DNA from 2 places in the Listeria farberi genome. Region 1 is predicted to be linked to the other one. Evidence: predicted binding sites of a transcription regulator. Region 1 holds the regulator's gene; the other holds the start of a gene.
The links. The regulator LexA, encoded in region 1, represses DNA repair genes until DNA is damaged. The targets are predictions, from matches to a motif close to CGAACATATGTTCG.

Region 1 (7,702 bases):
AAGTCTTAAGTTATACCGTGTAATTGAACCTGCACTTTGGTCTAAATTAGTCGGTCGCGTAAACGGAGCCAATTTCACAGCTATTTACGGCGGAACTTCTGCGATGGCTTGGAAAGAAATTAATTTACCACCAAATCATACTTGGAAATCTTATTTAGAATTTTTACTTACAACTTTACCAAGCTACACAAGAGAACGTTATTTAAAAAAATTTAAAACAAGCATCAATTATTGGACCGAAAAAGGTGGCGCTTTAAAAGTAGAAACTGTACAAGAATTAAAAAATTTAAATGTACAAGCTGACTTCCTAGGAAAACCTCAAAACAAACGTACATATACAAACCCTATGGAAGTCGTTCGTTTTAAAGAATACCCAGATGATTTGAAGATTAAAGAATTTGCTAGCGTACCTACATATAAAAGAATGTGTATCGCTATTTTAAAAAATGATTATACCTGCAAATATATGGGTTTTGGTCAGACTAAGCTTGAATTAGAGAAAAGAAAACATGCATTAGAAAAATATAATAATATTTTATGAGGTGATATAATGAAATATCAAAGTCCAGTATACAACGTCACTCCTATTCACTACACTAAACTTCAAGCAAATAATTATAATCCAAATACCGTTCCAGCAACCGAACTAAAACTTCTTGAAAAGTCTATTTGGGAAGATGGGTTTACACAACCAATTGTTTGCTATCCTTTGGAAAACTCTGGTAAATATGAAATAATTGATGGATTTCATCGTTATACTATCATGAAATCTTCTAAACGAATCCGCGAAAGAGAAAATGAATTACTACCTGTAGTGATTTTAGAAAAAGATACCGTAAATCGAATTGCTTCTACTATTCGCCACAATCGTGCTCGAGGATTTCATAATGTAGAACTTATGTCTTCTATCGTTGGCGAATTAGCAGAGAGCGGCATGTCAGATAGTTGGATTATGAAAAATATCGGAATGGATGCAAATGAAATCTTACGCTTAAAACAAGTGAGTGGCCTTGCTCACCTCTTTTTAGATAAAGAATTTAGTAAAGCTTCTGATTAATTGAGGAAAAGAGGAATTAAAAATGAAAGAAAATAAATACGATGACAAAGAATTTTTTGAACAATATAGTCAAATGCCACGTTCTAAAAACGGCCTTGCTGCTGCCGGGGAATGGCATGAATTTAAAAAACTTCTCCCAGACTTTAATCAAAAGACAGTGCTTGATTTAGGCTGTGGTTTTGGTTGGCACTGTATTTATGCAGCCGACCATGGCGCAAAGAAAGTAGTTGGAATTGATTTATCTGCGCGCATGTTAACTGAAGCAAAACAAAAAACTACTTCAAGTGCAGTTAGTTACCAACAAAAAGCGATAGAAGACATGGATATTGAACCAGAAATATATGATGTTATCATGAGTTCACTCGCTATTCACTACGTCAGTTCCTTTCAAGACATTTGTCAAAAAGTCCATACTAATTTAAAAACAGGTGGCGAGTTTATTTTCTCTGTCGAACATCCAGTTTTTACTGCGGATGGCAGACAAGATTGGTACACTGACGAAACTGGTAATAAGTTACACTGGCCAGTTGATCGCTATTTCAACGAATCTATTCGAACAACTCATTTTCTTGGTGAAGATGTAAAAAAATACCATCGCACCCTTACGACTTATATCCAGACGCTCCTTCAAAATAATTTTGATCTTAAAAGTGTTATCGAACCAGAACCAGCTCCAGAACTTAAAAATTTACCAGAAATGCAAGATGAATATCGTCGCCCAATGATGTTAATTATTTCAGCAACTAAAAAGTAATCAAAAAACCCTTCTAGTTTTATAGAAGGGTTTTACTTTGTTAAAATATTATTTCTTTGCTTTTTTTGGTTTTTCTTTTTCTTGCTGTTTGTTCATCGCGCTCATCATTTGATTGATTTTCTTTTGGGATGGTTTTTGACCCATTTGCGCCATCATCATTTGTAACATTTGTTCGTTAATTGGCGGATTGTTTTTTAAATAGCTCATCATATAACGTCTTGCAATAAAGAATCCTCCCGCAAGTCCAGCTAGTAAACAAATAATGCCGACAAGAATGTAAATCCACATAGTCTCTTTTCTCCTCCTTGAAACAAAATCCTCTTTTATTGTACTTGATTTATATTAAACAGACAATACTTTTCAAGAAAACTTATCATCTAGATCAATTTATCAATAAAAGCTGCAAACAACCTCGTAATTATACCATTAATGGTACCACGGCGCAATCTAAAAAAAGCATAAAAAAACAGACCGCTCTAGAAAAACTAGCAACGGTCTGATTGTTTAATTAAAGTGATTTTACTGTATTAACTACGTTTTCAACAGTAAAGCCGTAATTCTTAATAACTGTTTCGCCTGGAGCAGAAGCACCAAACTTGTCAATTCCTATTACTTTACCATCTAAACCAACATAGCGTTCCCATCCAAAGCTAGCACCCATCTCGACTGCTACACGTTTTCTAACAGCATTTGGTAAGACACTTTCTTTGTATTCAGCTGATTGTTGTTCAAATAGGTCAAATGATGGCACACTGACAACAGATACATCTTTTCCTTGAGCTTGAAGTTCTTTTTGAGCTTCAACAGCTAAGTTAACTTCCGAACCACTTGCTAGAATAATCGCCTCTGGTACATCAGCTTTAGCCGGTGAAATAACATAAGCACCTTTTTTTACACCTTCTGCAGATAACTTAGCAGAATTTGGTAACGTAGGTAATCCTTGACGTGTAAGGACAAGTACATGTGGAGTATCTGTAGAAGTAATCGCTAGTTTCCAAGCTTCTACTACTTCATTCCCATCAGCAGGACGGATGACAGAAAGACCCGGCATAGCGCGTAAACTTGCAAGTTGTTCAATCGGCTCATGTGTTGGGCCATCTTCCCCTACTGCAATACTATCATGTGTCATTACGTAAGTTACTGGTAAATGTTGAATGGCAGATAAACGAATCGCAGCACGTACATAGTCAGAGAATACAAAGAATGTACCTCCGTATACTTGTAGTCCGCCGTGGAGAGCCATACCATTTAACGCTGCACCCATTGCAAATTCACGAACTCCAAACCAGATATTTCGTTCTGCAGGAGTTTTTTTAGTGAATTCACCGTCTGTTTTGATTGTTGTATTATTAGAACCAGCAAGGTCAGCCGAGCCACCAAAAATAGTAGGAATTTTTCCAGCTAATGCATTAATAACTTCTCCGCTTGAAGCACGACTAGCAAGTGCTTTAGAATCGTCATAAACTGGAAGATCCGCATCCCAATCAGCTGGTAACTTGTTATTTAAGCTATCTTCTAATTGCTCAGCAAGCTCAGGGTATTTCGCTTTGTAAGAAGCAAATAATTCATTCCAAGCAGTTTCAGCTTTTTCGCCACGTTCGCCAATAGTTTCTTTGAAGCGAGCAGTAACCTCTTCAGGAACAAAGAATTTTTCTTCATAATTCCAGCCATATGCTTTTTTCGCTTCTAAAATACCTTCATCACCAAGTGGAGCACCGTGAACTTTACTTGTACCTGCATTTGGAGCACCAAAACCAATAACAGTTTTCACTTCAATCATTGTAGGTTGTGAAGTATTTTGTTTTGCCTTTTCAATAGCAGCTAGAATTTCTGCTGTATCATTACCATCTTTAACTAATAAGTGCTCCCAGCCATAAGCTTCAAAGCGTTGTTTTACATTTTCAGAGAATGATTTGTCTAAATCACCATCTAGAGAAATATCATTGGAATCATATAAAACAACTAGTCTTCCAAGTTGTTGATGACCTGCATAGGAAGCCGCCTCAGATGCAACACCTTCCATTAAATCTCCATCTCCGCATAGCGCATAAGTATAGTGATCCACGACTGGGAAACCATCTTTATTATATTTTGCTTCTAAATGTCTTTCTGCCATAGCCATACCAACAGCCATCGCAATACCTTGACCAAGTGGACCAGTAGTTGCATCTACACCGTCAGTATAACGATATTCTGGATGACCCGGAGTTTTACTTTCCCATTGACGGAAATTTTTAAGGTCTTCAATTTCTAATTTGAAACCACTTAAATGTAATAAACTATATAAAAGCATTGAGCCGTGTCCAGCAGAAAGTACAAAGCGATCCCGGTTAAACCAATGGGAATTTTTAGGGTTTGTGTTTAATACGCGAGACCAAAGAGCATAGGCCATTGGCGCTGCTCCCATTGGTAAACCTGGGTGACCAGAATTTGCTTTTTGAATTGCATCCATTGATAATGTACGAATTGTATTAACTGCTAAACTATCTGTGTTATCGAACAAATGAAACATCCTCTCTCTTCAATATAATTTTAACTACTTTTAATAATAAGCCTAAAGAGCAATTAATACAACTAATAATTGCTTTAAATTGCTTAATTGATTGGTATTTTTGTTCATTTGCGCGAAAATGTTCATTTGGTGCTAACTATTACTTCTTATTCTTTCTCATTTGTTTTATTTTATGCGGTGTTACATCATTTCCTTTAGGGTCGATAATCGTTGTATTTTCAATTGTACCTTTCATATGTGTACGAAATGATTTAATATATTCTTTTCTTAATTTTTCTTGTTCCTTTTTTTCCTCGGTCGTTAGTGTTCCAGCTTTTTTCTTTTTAGAAAGCTCATTAATTCTATCTATTTTAGCTTTTTCTAGCATTAAAAAATTCACCCTTTTCTGCATTATAATAAAATAAGGAAGTAGTATAATCACTACTTCCTTTATTATATCATAAACGATATAAAAATCGTTTCTACTGGTTTGCTAATTGAATAGTGCTATCACTTTTTTGTAACTTTGTTTCGTGTACTGGTATAACTACGGAATCCCCAGCTTTCACATGCCCATCGGTTAGATTGTTTTCTTTTTCGACCCATGATACAAAATCAGCTTTAGGCATGTCGCTTTTCGCTGCATATTGGTCAGCAAGTGCCCAAACGGAATCCCCTTCATTTACATCCACTTCTGAATACTCACTACCACTTCCAATAACAGTACACATTAAAATAATACCTAAAACTATACAAGTTAATACAAATATAATAGAAACATAAAATTTATCCCAAATTAATTTTAATGTCATTAAAAACCCCTCCAAAAAAGAATATATGTTCGCTTTTCTATATTATAGAACAACCGTTCGCTTATGTCAATAAAAAAACGAACCTTTGTTTGCATATTGGTTTTTCTTTTGCTATACTTGATTTATAAAATAACCATTAACTTAATGAGGTGAAACCATGAAAATATCTAAACGCCAACAAGATATATATGAATTTATTAAATCAGAAGTAAAAGAAAAAGGTTATCCACCCTCTGTACGCGAAATTGGGGAAGCAGTCGGCCTTGCTTCTAGCTCTACAGTTCATGGGCATCTTGCTCGCCTTGAAGGTAAAGGCTTAATTAGACGTGACCCAACCAAGCCTCGTGCGATTGAAATATTATCTTTAGAAGACGAAGCAGAAACACCAAATGTTGTAAATATTCCTATCATAGGAAAGGTAACAGCCGGAATGCCTATCACAGCAATTGAGAACATCGATGAATATTTCCCCTTGCCAGAATACATGGCAGCTGGCGAAACGAATGTATTCATGTTAGAAATTGACGGTGAGAGCATGATAAATGCTGGAATTCTTGATGGCGATAAAGTAATCGTTAGACAGCAAAGTTCCGCAATCAATGGAGAAATCGTCGTAGCCATGACGGATGAAAATGAAGCTACATGCAAACGTTTCTATAAAGAAGCTAATCATTTCAGACTACAACCCGAAAACGACGCTTTAGAACCTATTCTTTTAAATAACGTTACTATTCTTGGAAAAGTAATCGGACTTTATAGAGATATTCGCTAATTTTATTTGGTAAACAGGTGGTTTTTAAGATGATTTATTTTGAAACAGTAAGGCTTATCGCAAGAGATTATTTAGTAAGTGATTATCTTCCTTTTAGCCAAATGAACGCAGATAAAAAAGTAATGAAATTCTTCCCAGCCACATTAACTCAAAAAGAAAGTAATGCACTACTTGATAGAAATCAAGAAGAACTAAATTCCCTAGGATATGGTCTTTTTGCCATCGAAGTTAAAACTACTAGTGAATTTATCGGATTTACCGGGTTTCATGAAGCGACATTCAAAGCAGAATTTACCCCTTGCACCGAAATTGGTTGGCGATTAAAGCGTAGTGCGTGGAACCAAGGATATGCTACTGAAGCCGCATTAGGTGCATTATCGTTTGCTAAGGGTATCAGTGCTATCAACGAAATTTACAGCTTTACCGCAACCTGCAATAAAGCTTCCGAACAAGTTATGAAAAAAATCCATTTGACAAAAGTAGCTAATTTCGAACATCCTGCTTTAGCAAATGGCGATCCACTAAAACCTCATGTGCTTTATAAGGCATAACAAAACCCCCGTACGCTTAATTAAAAGTGTACGGGGGTTTTTCAGTTCCAAATAAGTAGTGATAAGTACAATCCTACGAGCGTAATGAACAAAACAGGAATAGTAATTACAATGCCAATTTTGAAGTAAGAGCCCCAACTTATCTTGATACCTTTCTGTGCTAACACATGTAACCAAAGTAAAGTAGCGAGCGAGCCAATCGGCGTTATTTTAGGACCTAAATCTGAGCCTATAACATTAGCATAAACCAATGCCTCTTTCATCACCCCAGTAAATGAAGTATGATCGATTGCAAGTGCATTTATCATAACAGTAGGCAAATTATTCATGACAGATGATAGTATCGCAGCTATAAAACCCATTCCAATTGTCCCAGCAAATAAGCCAAAATCCGCAACATAAATAATAGCTTCTGATAACAGTTTGGTTATTCCAACATTTTGCAAACCATACACAACTACATACATACCAATGGAGAAAAATACAATATTCCAAGGCGCTCCTTTTAAAATGGCTTTTGTTGAAACTGAGTGACTTTTTGCTCCAACAAATAAAAAAATAAAAGCAACTAGTAAGGCAATAAATGACACTGGTATCTCTAAAAAACTACTCAAAAAATAGCCTACCACAAGAATGAGAAGGATTCCCCACGAAATGCGAAACATCTTTTTATCTTTAAGCGCTGAAACCGGTTCTCGAATTGCTCTCGCATCATACTTTCTAGGTAATGCTTTTCGGAAATAGATATATAAAATAATGATGCTAGCAACTAAAGAAAAAACAGTGGGAATCCACATGATAAGTGCGTATTGCGAAAAACTAATTCCAAAAAAATCAGCCGAAACTATATTGACTAAATTACTAACCACAAGAGGTAAAGATGTCGTATCTGCAATAAATCCACTTGCGATAATAAACGGAAATACTTTTTTCTCATCAAAATTCAGTGCTCGGACCATCGCTAAAACAATCGGAGTCAAAATCAGTGCCGCTCCGTCATTTGCAAATAGCGCTGCAACCAAAGCTCCCAAAACAGAAATTAGAATAAACATCCATAATCCATTTCCTTTTGATAGCCTTGCCATATGTAATGCTGCCCACTCAAAAAAACCAATTTCATCTAAAATTAGGGAAATAATAATAATAGCAATAAAAGCGAGTGTGGCATTCCATACTATCCCTGTAACAGTTACAACATCTGATAAGGTGACAACACCAAGTAATAATGCAATTAACGCTCCGCCGCATGCTGACCATCCAATTGA
Region 2 (7,702 bases), on a different contig from region 1:
TCTTTCGTTTTAATTTCAATTTGAAGTTTCATATCTGTTAGAAGTGTTTTAATCTTTTCTTCACATAATAATTCTTTAAAATGGCTGTGGCGGATTGTAGCATTTCCAATCCAATCTAAATAACACTTCGCCTTCGCTCGAATTGCTGCTGGTAAAATAGTTTCTTGTTGGTTACTTACTTGCAACCAATTTTTACTTGTTTTTTCAAAATCTGGAACAGTTGCCGTTAAAATTAGTTTTTCTTCCGCACGAGTAAGTGCAACATATAAAACTCGCATTTCTTCTGCAATCATTTCCCGAGATTTTTTTTGTTTTATCGCTTGTTGCATGATAGTTGGATAGACAATCATCTTTTCTATATCTCGATAGTTAGAAGCAAAACCATAGTCTTTGTCTAATAGTGTTTTACTATAAATATCACGCATATTAAATTTTCTACTTAATCCTGAAACTATAACTACTGGAAACTCCAAACCTTTACTTGCATGAATCGTCATCATACGCACTACATCTTCTTTTTCGCCGAGCGTTTTGGCTGTGCCTAAATCATCTCCACGAATTTCTAATCGCTCAACAAAACGCACAAAACGGAATAATCCACGGAAAGAAGTTTTTTCATACTGATTCGCACGATCATACAAAGCGCGTAAATTAGCCTGACGTTGTTTTCCACCTGGTAACCCGCCTACAAATTCATAGAAGTTTGTTTCTTGATAGATTTGCCAAATTAAGGCAGTCAAATTCTCCCGAATAGACAGTTCACGCCAATTGTTTAATTGTGTTATAAAACGACTAATTTTATTTGCTGCATCCGAAACTGTAATATCCTTATAGGCTAGCATCGCATCAAAAAAATAGCCTTTTTTCTTCGCCATCCGAATTTGCCCTAATTCTTCTTCATTTAAACCGATTATTGGAGAACGCAGAACTGCTGCTAGTGGAATATCTTGATATGGATTATCGATTACTTTCATTAGAGCAATCATTGTTGCTACTTCTGTCGTTTCGAAATAACCAGAATTATTATTGGCATAGAAAGGTATATCTTTTATTTTCATTGCTTCTTCCATATCTGGTGCACTCGTCATGGCTCTTGCTAGAACAACAATATCTCTGTATTGAATTGGTCTATTTTGTTGTAACTTTTTATCATAAATTGGAAACTTGTTATCTATCATGTCTCTAATTTTTGTCGCAATAGCTCTTGATTCAACTTGATTTTTTTGCAATTCTTGTGGCGATAATTCATCCTCAGATTCTTTTTCTTCTGATTTCATATCAATTAACAAAAGTTCTGTTGCCATATTGTTAGCTTCAGGAAAACTAGCCCCTAAAGTTAACTCAGCCGCCTCATCATAATCGATTTCTGCAATATGCTTATCCATCAACTGATGAAAAATAAAATTGGTAGCATCAAGAACTTCTTTTCTACTTCTAAAGTTTTGAGATAAATCTATTCGTATTCCGCTGCCTTCTCCGTCTTGCTGATATTCTTGATACTTCGTCATGAATAAAGTTGGTTCCGCTAATCGAAAACGATAAATCGATTGCTTTACATCCCCTACCATAAACAAGTTTCCTTTTGTATCATTCGAATTAGTGACAAGCAAAAGAATAGTTTCTTGCACCATATTAGTATCTTGATATTCATCAATTAATACTTCTTTGAACTGGTTTTTATAACTATTTGCCACATCAGAGGGAGCACCATTTTTTAAAAGTATTTTTAAAGCTAAATGCTCTAAATCATTAAAGTCTAATACTCCACGTTGTTGTTTTTCCTCAAAAAAGCTTTCAGCAAAATTTTTCACTAATTTACTTAACGTTTTAATATCTGGTTTCATTTTGTCTAAATCAGCTAGATAATTTTCTTCTTCTCTTGAAAACCAATCTATTAAGACATTTTTCACTTCTTTTTTTGCAGCATCACGGAGTTTTTTTGCTTCTTCTACATATTCTTCATCAAAATCAGCTTTATTTTTAAGCGCAGGTATACGTTTAAAATCAATGCTCTCAACACTAAATTTCATGTCTTGCCAATTATCCCAACTACTACTTGATAAAGTGTTAATTTGCGCTAAATCATTTTCTAATGTGCTTAAATAAGGCGCCGGTCCATTATTTTCATTTGCATAATCTATCGCGTTTAGCAAATAACTTTTAGCTTGATTCATTCTAAGTTGGATATCTTCTTTAATAATTGGAAAATAAGGTAATTCTGTGATGGAAGCAATCGCCTCTGTATCGTAAAAACTTACCATTTGTTCTAACCATAAATCAGGGTTTGGATTTGCTCTAGAGAAATCATAAAGTTTCGAGATTAACGTATGCAACTCAGCATCAGTTCTATCCCCAGTAAATGATTCAACTAGATGAAAAAAGGCTTCATTATTTTCTATACCATATTGTTTTTCTAACAGGTTTTCTAAAACTTCATCACGAATCATACTACTTTCAATAGGTTCAATTAAACGGAAATTAGGATCAATATCGGCTTCGAAATAATGTTTTCGAATGATTTCCAAACAAAATGAATGCAAAGTCGAGATGGAGGCATAGTTTAGTAATGCGACTTGTTTTTTTAAATGTGCAGATTCCGGATTTTGCACTAATGCTTCTTCTAAACTTTTACCTATTCTATACTTCATTTCAGCAGCTGAAGCATTGGTAAAAGTTACAATCAATAATTCATCAACATTTAGATTTTCTGTTTCATTTATTAGTTTTTCAATGATTCTTGTAACTAAAACAGCTGTCTTACCAGAGCCCGCAGCAGCTGCTACAAGAATATTGTTCCCATTTGCTTGGATGGCTTTCCACTGGTCATCAGTCCATAAAGAATTTTCTGGTTTGGTTGGTATATTTATGCCCATGCTACTGCGTCCCTCCTTCTATATCCATTTTTGTTAAAATCGTTTCTGTTTTTTCATTTGTTAAATGTCTATATTGATTACTCGTTAAGGATGGATCAAATCCACAAAATGAGCGAAATCCACAAAATTGACAAGGTGTTTTTTCTTTTAATTTATAAGGATTAATGGAAACAGCTCCATCTAGTATTTTATTTCCTGCCTCTTGATACTTTTGCCTTACAAATCGGCGCATTTTATCAAACTCTGCTTTTGTTGCAGTTCTGGAACGGGCACTTAACTCACCGTTTTGCTTAATTTCAGCTGGAATAATATTGGAAGACTTTCCTTTTTCCAGATTTGTATCCATGAGCGAAACAGCCACAGGATCTGATAAAATTAAGCCTTTCATTTTGGAACTTTTTTGCAGTTCCCGAGCAATTGCTTCATCACTCAATTCTTTTTCTGCTTGGACATATTGATTATGCATATGAAAGTACAAAACTCCAGCAGGTTCAGCAGTTTTGCCTATCATTTTTTGAGCATTTGTTATAACTATGTCTAAATAAGTAAGCATTTGAAGAGCCAACCCATAATAAACTTCAGTAAGAGCCAAATCATGTGAACTAGATTTATAATCAATGATTCGAAGGAAAGTACGATCATCTAGTTCAGCTGCATCAATTCTATCAATACGTCCTTGTAAAAGAAGTTCGCTATTTGATTGTAATGGAATTTTTAAAGGTGGAATATCTCCTTTCAAACCAAAATCCACCTCTAAACCAATTGGGCGAAACGCACTGCTTTTCGCTTGTTCATTTAAAACCGTAGTAGCTCTTGTAATAATTTGAAGTAATTTATACTGAATATATTCCATCCGTTTTGAACTTAATAAAATTTCATGTTGAATCTTCGGAGCTAAAAATGTCATCGCAAGTTTAGCCATTTGTCTACATTCTTCCTCCGTCAAATCACCCCAATCTCGGTTAGTTCGCTTTAATTCAGCCGAAATCCATTCCATTGCCCCGTGGAAAATTTCTCCCATGTCTACAGCTTGTAACTTATAATGAGCTCTTTCTTCTAATTTCAAGCCATATTGCGCAAAGTGTTGGAACTCACAACTAAAAAATTTCTCCATTCGCGAAACACTCGCATGAATATTTTCACCAAATAGATTTTTAGCAGTTGTTTCTTGGAGTGGTTTGGTATTATTTTCATAATAAAGACTAGAAAGTACTTGTTTTGCTACCTCAGATTCTTTGTTATCTTCAAAATAACTATTATAAGCATCCCACCATACATTTGATAAAGGATAACCACGTTTATACATTTGTAATTGGCTTGTTAATAAACCCAGTGTAGCTTGTTTAGAACGAATATAACTACTTTGGTCTTCCTCATTCAGTAAACTTGGGTCAGTTAAATAAACCGATTCATTTAAATTTTTGAATTGGCCTTTTATTTTTCTTAGATAATTCGATTCGCTAAGAACTTTTCCTTCCTCATCTGCAGCTGGATAACTAAGAAATAATTTGTCGCTTGGCAAACTCATTATTTTATAGGCTAATAAATCTTCTTCACCAATGTTATTTTTAGCAGATGGCTTTAAATTGCTATTTTCTACTCGTAAAGAATCGCGATCTTGATCTGACAAAATCCCTTTATCTTTTTGACGTAGTGGCATTACACCATCATTCATTCCAATCGCAAAAACAACTTTCATATTAAGCAACTTTGCATTTTCCATATCAGCTAAAACTATTTGATCTAAAGAAGGTGGTAGTAAAGAAAATTCTAGCGCATCCAAGCCAGTCGTAATTATTTCAGAAAAACTATTAATATCTAATTCTTCCTCACCTAAAACTTCTACAAATTCATCTAGCAGTTCTGATATTGAGCTCCAAGCTTGTTCATGTTCTCTAGCAAGTTCCAAATAACCATTTTCTTCTGCCACTTGTCTCCATGATTCTAAATGTTCTACAGCTTTAACTTGCTCCAAATAATGATATAAAGCCGTAGCAAATTCTATTCCTGTTTTTGCTTTTGTTAAATTATCTTCTAACGTTGAAAGCGGTTCAACAATAAGGTTTCTCATTTCATTAATAATGCTTTGAGTCGCCAATTCTTCATCTGTTTGTGGCAATACATTGGTAGAAAGTCCTCGAATTTTACGATAAATCCAATCGCCTTCTTTTTCCCATTTCCACTTATTTTGAATACCATTTTCAAGCACATAATTTTCTAATATATCTGCTTTTCTTCTCATAACACTCGCATTTTCAGCCGTATCAAAGAAAAATTCTGTTTTAACTGCTTGGAAAATTGGTTCATATTTCCAATTAAATAAAATCGCATCAATACTGGAACGAATAAATTCAATAAATGGATGTTTTGCCATTGCTCGTTTTTTGTCTATAAAAATAGGAATGTCAAATGACTCCATTACTGTTTCACATAAAATATCATAATCACTGATGTTTCTAGTCAAAATCGCTATGTCTCGGTATCTATAACCCTTTAATGTTAATTGCCGAATTTCGCGGGCAACACCTTCCATCTCAGCACGCCTATTATTAGCTTGACGGATGGTTAAATCATTTGCTCCACCTTCATATGACGAGTATTTATTATCTCCCCAAGCGTTGGCTAAAAAGGCTAATGATTCGGAGTTAGCTCGTTTATTTTCTATAAGGATTTTCTCCGGTTCCACTTGAATTTTATTTAATTTAGCCATCTCTAATAAAGCAAAGTATGCTTCAGTGCTCGCTTTAAACATACTGAATTCTTCCAAACCTTTATGAATTTCAGGCACGTTTAAAGTTAACGATACTGTTACTTTATCGCATTTTTGCATAAGCTTTTCTATTACTGTTAACTCTTGTTTTGAAAAAGAAGTAAATCCGTCAATAATTATTTCCGTTTGACTTAAATAATCACTTTCAATAATTTTATCTGCTAATAGCCTCAGATAATCCTCGTTTTCAAGAAATTTTCCTGCTAATAATTCCTCATATTTTTGATAAATAAGCGAAATGTCATGTACTTTGCTAGATATACTTGTAGATAGATTTGTCGCGCTATTCTCTAATTCTTCTATAGAAATTTCTTCTTGTTTCATTTCTTTAAATAACTTAGCCAATTCTGAATAAAAGCCTTTTTTTGAAGTAGCTCTAGAGAAAATTTTCAACTTATCTTTTTGATCTAAAGCAGCTTTTCGAATAACCATCTCAATACCTGTTTGACTCAGAAAAGTTTTAGATAATCCACCTGTTTCTTGAAGTATTTTCCAAGCAAGCCTACTAAAACTGAAGATTTGTGTCCCTAACATCCCTGCCAAGTTTTGTTTATTTAAAAAGCTTGTTTCCATTTGAAACGTCATTTGATCGGGGACGATAAAAATATACGTCTTGGAAGTTTTTTTGATTTTTCCGCCTACTTCATCCATCAAATGAGTGGTTTTACCTGTTCCTGCTTTACCAGCAATTATTTGAAGTGTCATACCCTCACCACCGAACATATGTTTTTATTTAGTTTACCACATTTGAGCAATCTGTCCAGAACTTTTTTCGGAACATTTTTTTTACGAAAATTTATAAAACAGCTCAAAAAAACTAAGATAGCTCTTACTATCTTAGTTTTTCATATATTCTACTCAAAAGCCAGCATTTCCTGTTGGATTTTATTCATTTTTTCTGTTAGTTGCATAAATTTAGCTTTGTTCCTATTATCGAGAGCTTTATCAATTTCAGCTCTAAGTTGTTCTAATTTTCTCTCTTCTAGGAGCATCGTCAGGAAGCATTCGATAAAAACATTTGTTAATTCTTTTTCACCCTTAAGGACGCCCACCTGATTCATCAACGAATTAGAAAAATCACGCATTTCCACGACTACCACTCCTTCACTCATATTTATTACAATTTCGAAAAAATGTAATATGACAAGAAAAAACAGAAAACAGCTTGAAAATACAACTTTACGAAAATCTAATGACTTGTAAATTACCATGTGCTATAATGACAAAAAATAACTCATAACTTACTTTGGTGCTTAGTCGTTATTTGGAATTTTGTGCATTACGCAATAATTTCAGGTTACTTCTTAGACATAAATACAAACATAGAGGAGTTGAATGAAATGAAAAAAGAACAAATAAGTACTCAGTTTTATGAAGTAAATCCCCACACAATGATTATTTTTCCAAAAAAATCTGGAAGTATAGTCTATTCAGAAATTTATGAAGTTGATTCTCATTATACTTCTAAATTTACCCCATTTGAGTTAATTAAAACCAGCTGCAACTTTTTCGGATCAAGCTACGATGGACGGAGGATAAATGAGATGCAAAAAAATAAAGACATCCTGTCAAAAAGATGTCTTTATTTTTTACTATAATAATAGAAGGAATATTCTTCTTATGGTTAATTATTAACAATAGATTCATGCTGTAAATATTCATCATAGATGGATTTTAGATCCATTTCGTTCTTTTTTATACGCCTTTGAAATGCTTTTAACTTCTTCGTTTGAAATATATCTGAAAATATCATTTCTACTGCGCCGTTCTTTCCTTCGACATAGCAAATATACCTAAAATCATTAAAGCTATATTTTCTCATGTCATAACCTCACAAAAAACAATATCTTCTATATTAATGTCAATTATTCGTTCGTCAAATCTTTCAAGCTGCACAATATGTTTTTCGTTATCAATGTGAACAGGAACCAGATACTTATAGCGTACGTGATGATTGTTCTTTAAAAACAGTACTTCTATTGACCAATTGCGTTTGAGAGCATCCGCTAACACTATTGAATGTTCTAAAATATCATCAATTAAATTATACATGTTCTTC

Region 2: a site for LexA is predicted at 6,360-6,373, ahead of addB (helicase-exonuclease AddAB subunit AddB). Genes of this name have one in related genera too.

Annotation. Positions count from the first base shown of each region.
Region 1 is NZ_JAARZL010000001.1:1,075,658-1,083,359, reverse strand. Features, by position in the region: gene HCB38_RS05440 (phosphoadenosine phosphosulfate reductase) at 1-541, shown strand, start outside; gene HCB38_RS05435 (IbrB-like domain-containing protein) at 551-1,057, shown strand; gene HCB38_RS05430 (class I SAM-dependent methyltransferase) at 1,080-1,811, shown strand; gene HCB38_RS05425 (YneF family protein) at 1,860-2,099, opposite strand; gene tkt (transketolase) at 2,320-4,314, opposite strand; gene HCB38_RS05415 (DUF896 domain-containing protein) at 4,463-4,690, opposite strand; gene yneA (cell division suppressor protein YneA) at 4,785-5,114, opposite strand; gene lexA (transcriptional repressor LexA) at 5,272-5,886, shown strand; gene HCB38_RS05400 (GNAT family N-acetyltransferase) at 5,916-6,437, shown strand; gene HCB38_RS05395 (arsenic transporter) at 6,479-7,702, opposite strand, start outside.
Region 2 is NZ_JAARZL010000004.1:30,680-38,381, reverse strand. Features, by position in the region: gene addA (helicase-exonuclease AddAB subunit AddA) at 1-2,873, opposite strand, end outside; gene addB (helicase-exonuclease AddAB subunit AddB) at 2,875-6,348, opposite strand; gene HCB38_RS11165 (IDEAL domain-containing protein) at 6,498-6,854, opposite strand; gene HCB38_RS11160 (competence protein ComK) at 6,984-7,241, shown strand; gene HCB38_RS15110 (hypothetical protein) at 7,268-7,465, opposite strand; gene HCB38_RS11155 (hypothetical protein) at 7,462-7,695, opposite strand.